Regions from separate parts of the Marinobacter sp. NFXS11 genome, predicted to be linked through region 2. Evidence: predicted binding sites of a transcription regulator. Region 2 holds the regulator's gene; the other holds the start of a gene.
What was found. The regulator sigma-54, encoded in region 2, starts transcription at its own class of promoters, with help from an activator protein. The targets are predictions, from matches to a motif close to ANTGGCATNNANNTTGCTNT.
Positions count from the first base shown of each region.

Region 1: the regulator sigma-54 is predicted to act here: its motif matches at 2,070-2,089, upstream of flgA (flagellar basal body P-ring formation chaperone FlgA).

Region 1 covers NZ_JAGDDV010000001.1:1,622,362-1,626,574, forward strand. Annotated here, with positions in the region: gene J3362_RS07585 (MFS transporter) at 1-243, opposite strand, end outside; gene J3362_RS07590 (CheR family methyltransferase) at 247-1,074, opposite strand; gene J3362_RS07595 (chemotaxis protein CheV) at 1,112-2,041, opposite strand; gene flgA (flagellar basal body P-ring formation chaperone FlgA) at 2,230-2,931, shown strand; gene flgM (flagellar biosynthesis anti-sigma factor FlgM) at 3,105-3,431, shown strand; gene J3362_RS07610 (flagella synthesis protein FlgN) at 3,439-3,909, shown strand; gene J3362_RS07615 (cyclic di-GMP-binding domain-containing protein, MshE-related) at 3,948-4,213, opposite strand, start outside.
Region 2 covers NZ_JAGDDV010000001.1:659,186-663,398, reverse strand. Annotated here, with positions in the region: gene lptA (lipopolysaccharide transport periplasmic protein LptA) at 1-206, shown strand, start outside; gene lptB (LPS export ABC transporter ATP-binding protein) at 184-909, shown strand; gene J3362_RS03170 (RNA polymerase factor sigma-54) at 1,067-2,587, shown strand; gene hpf (ribosome hibernation promoting factor) at 2,688-2,996, shown strand; gene ptsN (PTS IIA-like nitrogen regulatory protein PtsN) at 3,084-3,554, shown strand; gene rapZ (RNase adapter RapZ) at 3,583-4,213, shown strand, end outside.

The sequences.
Region 1 (4,213 bases), 960 kb from region 2:
GGCCACAACGCCCATGATGGCACCCAGCAGCATCACGCGCTTGCGCCCGATGCGCTCCATTAACCAGGTTGCCGGTTTGATAGCCAGAACGGTGCCTACGACCACCAGTCCGACGGGAAGTGTTGCGTACTCGGGCGCCGGGGCGAGCATTCTGCCCTGAATGCTGCCTATAAAAACGATAAAAGGCGCTGTGCACATGGCCAGCGCCTGAGCGGCAACCAGGACCCAGACATTGAGGGGCATGGATTATTTTTTCCTGTAGATGATTCCGGGGTGGCACTGAACCATCTCGTAGAGATGGGGCAGGCCGTTGAGCGATTCCGAGGCACCAAGAACAAGGTAGCCGCCCGGGTTCAGGGTGGCGTGCATCCGGGTGAGAATGTCCTTTTTCAGGTCCGCCGAAAAATAGATCAGAACGTTCCGGCACATCACAATATCGAACTTGCCCAGCATATAACGCTCAAGCAGGTTCAACTCCTTGAACTCCACCATGCTCTTGATCTGGGGTTTGATCTGCCAGCCACCGTTCAGGGACGGCGTGAAAAACTGCTTCTGGCGCTCTGGCGAGAGCCCCCGACCAATGGCAAGCATTTCATACTCACCCTTGCGAGCCACATCAAGAACGCTTTTGGAGATATCCGTCGCGGTGATCTTTACATCCCGGAGCTTCCCGGGCCTCGCCCGCCGAAACTCCTCAATGATCATAGCAATCGAGTAAGGCTCCTGGCCGGTTGAGCAGGCGGCAGACCAGATACGCAAAGGCTGTGCTGAGTTGCGCTCCGCGAATTCAGGAAGCAGTTTTTCCTGGAGAATCCGGAAAGGGTGATTGTCACGGAACCACAGGGTTTCATTGGTTGTCATCGCGTCGATGACAGTCTCTTTCAGACCGCCCCGCCCGGGGCGTTTAAGGCGCTCGAGCAGCTCACCCAGGGTATTCAGGCTGTTCTCTTCGAGAATCCTGCGCAACCGGCTTTTAACCAGGTACTGTTTGTTATCGCCCAGTAAAATCCCACAGGCATTCTGCAGGAACGATTTGAAGGCTTCATATTCCTGTGGCGTTATTTCCGCTTTCATTGGGTCTCTGTTCTGAGTGAATCTTTGAGCGGCTCCATCAACCCTGGTCGATGATTTCCATCACGCGCTCTGCCAGTTCGTCCGGACTGAACTTTGCCATAAAGTCGTCGGCCCCGACCTTCTTTACCATGGCCTGGTTGAACACACCGCTGAGTGAGGTGTGAAGCATAACAAACATATCCGAAAGCGCCGGGTCCTCTTTCACCTTGGTGACGAGGGTGTAGCCATCCATTTCAGGCATCTCCACGTCCGAGATGATCAGAGAGAAGTGATCCTTGGCCCGGGAACCGTCCGCGGTGATTTCCTTCAGATGTTCAATAGCCTGCTTGCCGTCGTTTTTCAGCACCACTTCCATGCCAATTGCGGTGAGACACCGCTGTATCTGGCGCCGGGCCACGGACGAATCATCCACCACCAACACGGGCAGATGCCCCGGCACACGCTCCGCGCTCTTGCTCAGAACGGCTTCGGTTACGTCCTCCCCAAGCGGAGAAACTTCTGAAAGAATCTTCTCTACATCAATGATTTCAATAAGTTTATCATCAATTTTCGTGACAGCGGTAAGATAGACATCCTTGCCGGCCCCTTTGGGTGGAGGCAGGATTTCTTCCCAGTTCATGTTCATGATTCGCTCTACGCCGCTCACCAGGAAACCCTGCGTTTTGCGATTGTATTCAGTGATGATGACGAAACTGGTCGACAGGTCTTCTTGCGGGATACCGGGCAGACCGATTGCCATGCTCAGATCAATAATGGGGATAGTCTCACCCCGGCTGTGGGCAACGCCTCGAACGACCGGCCGGCTATTGGGCAGGGAAAACAGCTTCGGACACTGCAGAACCTCTTTCACCTTGAACACGTTGATCCCGTAGATCTGACGCCCCCTGAGACGGAAAAGAAGCAGCTCGAGGCGGTTCTTTCCGACCATCTGAGTACGCTGATTAACACTGTCCAAAACCCCTGCCATTTCGATTCTCCTGGCTTGCCGGAATTACAACGGCATATATCTTGCTGTTCACTGAATAATAGCCTGATCGACGGAAACCCGTCATATCAGGGGTGGGCTAGCCCATTTAACGGCCATATTTACCGAATCCTTAGCCTGATTCGGGCTTTTCTGCCCTGTTGTTGACAGCATAGGACAAACTGACACGTATGCGCATCACGAATTTCGCCCTACTACTGCTAATGTCTGGCCTGAGCATGTCACTCCAGGCTGGAACGACGGCCGACCAGATTCAGAAAGCAACGCTGGCGTTTCTGGACAGCTTCGCGTCTGAACAGGCCGAGCATGGCTACACCGTTTCCTTCGAACCCGGTTCCATCGACAGCCGCCTCGCTCTCGCCGAGTGCGAAAAGCCTTTGAGTGTAGAGTTCAGCGGTGACCCCTGGAAAAGCACCAGCCCGTCGTTGCAGGTAGCCTGCGAAGGAACCCGCCCATGGCGAATGTTTGTTACCGCTTCAGTCTCTATCCATGGGCCAGCCCTGGTGGCAGCGAGGCCACTCACGCGTGGAGAGCGAATTACCGAAGGTCTTCTTGCAAAGCAGTCTGTTGAAATCAATTCATCCAGGCGTGGCGTGATAACGGATGCGAAACAGGCGATTGGCATGGAAGTGCGGCGCGCAGTGAATGCGGGATCGCTCGTTACACCAGACATGCTTTCGGCACCGAATGCGGTCGAACGGGGCGATCATGTTATCATCACCGCCAAAACCGGCGGATTTTCAGTGCGTTCCCGGGGCAAAGCCCTGGCAAGCGCCAGTGTTGGCGAACAGGTTCTGGTTGAGAATCTGCGGTCATCCCGCACGATAAGAGCCAGCGTTGTCGCGCCGGGCCACGTGGAAATTCCGATGTGAGCCAAGTGCGGCACAGGCTTGCCGGAGCGGCAAGTGAATGCCGCAGAACCGGTCGTAAAATCAGACGAAAAAAAGTGCTAAAAGTACTAAAGGTTTTCGCGGCGCCGCCGTTAAGAAGACATAAACTCGAGTAAGCGCCGCATTCGTGGCGCGACAGGCAAGCAGGTACAGATATGTCAGTTGACTTAAATGGAATTGGCCCCGGCCAGGTCAACACCCAGAGAACCACGGCCGACAAAAGCTCCGGCGCACAGAACACCCAGCCGGCATCCAACGAACAGGCAAAGACACAGGCCCAAGGGGCCCGTGGTGAGAACGTCAGCCTGAGCAATCAGGCCAAGAACCTGAAGCAGCTCGAACAAAAGCTGGGCGATTATCCGGAAATGGATGACGACCGCATCGAGCAGATCCGTTCCGCCCTTGAAAATGGCACGTACAAGATTGATGCCGAGAAACTGGCCCAGAAAATGCTTGAGATGGATGAAAGCATTTTCGGGTGAGTAGACCATGGCCGCAATTGATGATTTGAAGACCCTTCTTTCCCAGGATATCAGCCAGCTTGAAACACTGGCTGACGTTCTCGGCAAGGAAAAGACCTGCCTTGCGAATTCCGACCTCCGCCAGCTGGACGCCCTGACCAGAGAGAAGAATGATCTCCTCGGTGCAGTCCGCGAACGCGCCAAACAGAAAATCCGAACGCTGGTACAGATGGGATATCGCCCCGAAAGTGGCGAGCCTTCCCGCTTTATCCGCAGCGCCGGATTCTCGGATCTCTTCGAACTCTGGCAGGAGGCGGACCAGAAGCTGCGAACCTGTCAAACGCTGAACCAGACCAATGGTCGCGTGATCAGCCACTTGCAAAAGCGTTTGTCGAGACTCACCGATATTTTCCGTGGCGCCACCGGCCAGCAAAAGCTGTACGGTGCACAAGGTCAGCAGACCACGGTATCAAGCAGCACGGTACTCGCCAGCGCCTGACCCCGAAAGCATGGCTCTGCCGAGCCATGCTTTGCAATTCATCGGGTGTAGATGGTCATCTGGGAGTCGGGATGAAACCGGATGTCGTGAATGCTCACGTTGCCAATTGAAGCTCCCTGGCCTCCCGTAACCCGTATATTGTCCATCCGGATTTCCTCGATGCGCTCAGGGAACGCCAGCATCAGGGCGCCATCTTCTCTTACCCGATAACGCGGCTCCCCTTCACGATAGTGCACACCGGAAATGCTGAGATCTGAATCCAGGAAGTTCAGAACCGGCACGAAGATATTGGCGGAAAGCTTGA
Region 2 (4,213 bases):
TTGAACGGGAAGCGGTGATTGAGCAGAATGGCAACCTGTTCCGCGGCGACGTGATTCACTATGATACCGCTGGACGTGTTGTGACCGCAGAGGGCGGCGCCGACACGGGCGATGGCAGTGGCCGGGTAGAAATGGTGATCCAGCCGCGCAGCGCCGACAGACGCACTGACAAACAGGAAACCGATGGCAGTTCTGAGAGCCAGTAACCTGGCAAAGAGTTACAAACAGAAAAAAGTGGTTATCGACGTCTCCCTGGAAATTCGAAGCGGAGAAATTGTCGGACTGCTAGGCCCCAACGGCGCCGGGAAAACCACCTGTTTCTACATGATCGTTGGGCTGGTACCCGCCGATCACGGGCGGATAACCATCGACAGCCGGGATATTACGCCGCTGCCGATGCACGGTCGGGCCCGTCAGGGCATCGGCTATCTGCCACAGGAAGCCTCGGTTTTCCGCAAACTGTCTGTGCGTGACAATATCATGGCGATCCTTGAGACGCGGCAGGGCCTGAGCAAGGCAGACCGGCAGAAAAAGCTCGAGGCGCTGCTGGAGGAGTTCCACATCACCCATATCCGGGACAGCGTTGGTATGGCCCTGTCCGGTGGTGAGCGGCGACGGGTGGAAATTGCCCGGGCCCTGGCCATGGAGCCGGCTTTCATCCTGCTGGATGAGCCCTTCGCCGGCGTTGACCCTATATCCGTCAGCGACATCAAGCACATCATCCGGCACCTGCGGGACAAGGGGATTGGCGTGCTGATCACCGACCATAACGTGCGCGAGACTCTCGATATCTGCGAGAACGCGTACATTGTGTCGGGCGGGCACATTATCGCCTCCGGCAATGCCGATGCGATCCTGGCCAATCAACAGGTCAAGGAAGTTTACCTCGGGGACGAATTCAGGCTTTGACAGTGAATGGCTCATTGTTTTGATGATCTGTAGCAAGTAAACTCGGCAAAGAACTTGCTAGGGTAACGAAAAACCGCGGCAAGTAACCGGCATATAAAGATTTTTTCAAGACCTATGACACAAAGCGCTGATGAGTGACGGATCCTGAACCATGGTTATGAAAGCCTCCTTACAGTTAAAGCTGGGTCAGAGCCTGACCATGACACCCCAGCTGCAACAGGCGATCCGGCTTCTCCAGCTCTCTACCCTCGACCTCCAACAGGAAATCCAGCAGGCACTGGAATCCAACCCCATGCTGGAGACATCCGAGGACGACGATCAGACCGACACGGCTACCGAGAGTGACGAGCGCGAGGCCAACGCAGCTGAGTCTGCCGCGGAGACCACACCGGAACCTTCCAGCGACTGGGACGAATCCGAAAACGGCCCCGACTGGTCGTCTGAAAACGATATTCCGGATAACATCCCGGACGACCTGCCGGTCGACACAGCCTGGGACGACATTTACCAGTCCGCTCCCGCCCCGGCAGCCCGCAATGACGACGAAAACGACCACGATTTCGAGACCCGAAACTCGCCCACCGAGACGCTTCAGGATCACCTGGAATGGCAGCTCAACCTGACTCCGCTGAGTGAGCGGGACCAAGCCATTGCCCACGCGTTGATGGATGCGGTGGATGAACGCGGCTATCTGACGAGCGCTCTGGAAGATATCCATGCCGGGATGCTGGATGAAAACGACGAGGACCCCCTTGAGCTGGACGAAGTAGAAGCGGTTCTTCACCGACTGCAGCATTTTGACCCTCCTGGCGTGTTCGCCCGGGATCTGCAGGAATGCCTGCTGATCCAGCTCAATCAGTTGCCACCGGAGACCCCCTGGCTGGCCCAGGCACGGCTGGTGATTACCCATTACATCAACCTGCTGGGCAACCGTGACTACGCCCAGTTGTTGCGCCGCAGCCGCCTGAAAGAAGATCAGCTCCGGGAAGTCCTGGCGCTGATCACCGGCCTGAATCCGAGGCCGGGCGACGTTATTGACCGCGCCGAACCCGACTACGTCATTCCGGACGTCATCGTTCGCAAGCACAATGGTCGCTGGCGCGTTGAGCTGAATCCGGAAATTGCTCCGCGCATCCGGGTGAATGCCAGCTATGCTTCACTTATAAGGCGTGCGGACAGCAGTGCAGACAACACTTACCTGCGCGATCAGTTGCAGGAGGCCAAGTGGTTTATCAAGAGCCTGCAAAGCCGCAATGAGACCCTGCTGAAAGTGGCGACCCGCATTGTCGAGCACCAGCAGGGATTCCTGGATCACGGCGAAGAAGCGATGAAGCCGCTGATCCTTTCCGACATCGCCCAGGCGGTAGAAATGCATGAGTCGACGATTTCACGCGTTACGACCCAGAAATACATGCATACCCCGCGGGGCATATTCGAACTGAAGTATTTCTTCTCCAGCCATGTCAGCACTGACGAGGGCGGGGAATGCTCTTCCACGGCCATCCGCGCGATGATCAAGAAGCTGATTGCCGCCGAAACACCCAAAAAGCCATTGAGCGACAGTAAAATTGCAGCCATGCTAGGGGAACAGGGTATCAAGGTTGCGCGACGCACCGTTGCCAAGTACCGGGAGGCCATGCACATTCCGCCGTCCAACGAACGCAAGCGGCTGGTCTGAATACTCCAGGACGGGACGCAACAACGTATTCGCCGGCGCACAATGCGCCAGCACCCAGACCGGCTCCCGGGAGCCGGCATGATGACAACAGGAGACGCCTATGCAACTCAATATTTCAGGCCATCACGTAGAACTGACTCCCGCACTGAAGGATTACGTTTCAGAGAAATTCGAGAAGCTCGAGCGTCACTTTGACCACATCAGTAACTGCCAGGTCACCCTGGAAGTGGAAAAGGTGCGCCAGATTGCGGAAGCCACATTGCACGTGGTAGGTGGTGAGATTCACGCAAAGGCAGAAAACGAGGATATGTACGCGGCCATTGATGCCCTTATCGACAAGCTGGACCGTCAGATCCTCAAGCACAAGGAAAAGAATGTAGAACGGATGCACGGAAACGGCTCTCGCTAACGGGCTGTTTTCATGCACTTCATCTAATCGAGCTGCGACATGAGTAACGTGTCGCGGCCTTTTTTTTAACGGAAATGCAGTCGATCCATGAGCGACACATCCCTGACCATAGACAACATTCTTGCTCCGGAGCTCACCCTCTGCAGGGTAGCTGCGTCCAGTAAGAAACGGGCCCTGGAGTTTATTGCCGAGCAGATAAACTATCAGGACAATACGCTCAGCGAGACCCAGCTTTTCAACAACCTGATTTCCCGTGAGCGCCTAGGCAGCACCGGCATTGGCCAGGGAATTGCCATTCCCCACTGCCGCCTGGAAGGACTGGATCACGTGGTGGGTGTGCTGATGACGCTTGAAGAAAGCGTGGAGTTCGATGCTATCGACAATCAGCCAGTCGATCTGATCTTTGCCCTGATTGTTCCAAAAGAGGCAACCAGCGAGCACCTTGAGCTGCTGAGCCAACTGGCCGAGAAGTTCAACGAGCGGTCATTCTGTGATCGCCTCCGGCAATGCGAGGACGCCAGCACGCTGTACCAGCGCATGACCGCCTCAGGCGGCTGATATTCACTGCAGTGGAGGTAAGGTGGTCATGAAGCTGATTATCGTCAGTGGCAGGTCCGGTTCGGGCAAGAGTACGGCACTTCATGTGCTTGAGGACCTCGGGTTCTATTGCATCGACAATCTTCCTATCGGCCTGCTCTTTCCCCTCACCCGGGAAGCGGCCAGCCAGACACAACCAGGCCGGCTGGGCAAGATGGCCGTCAGTATCGATGCGCGGAACCTTTCCGGCGAGCTGGCAAATTTCGAGGAGATATACCGGCGCCTCCAGGAAACCGGAGTTACCGTTGAAATCATCTTCCTGGACGCCGACGAGCAGTCGCTTCTTCAGCGTTTTCACGCCACCCGCAGAAAGCATCCGTTGAGTGACGACAGGACCTCTCTCCGGGAAGCCATTACCAGCGAAAAGAAACTGCTGGAACCCCTCTCCAAGCTTTCCGACCTGTATGTAAATACCACCGGCATGTCCATGTATGAACTGCGGGACATGGTCAAGCAGCGCGTGGTCGGTCGAAAAGATCAGGAACTGGCTCTCCTGTTTCAGTCATTCGGCTTCAAACACGGCGTACCGCTGGATTCCGACTACGTTTTTGATGTTCGCTGTCTTCCTAACCCCTACTGGGATACCAGCCTCCGCAAGTACGTCGGTACCGACCAGCCGG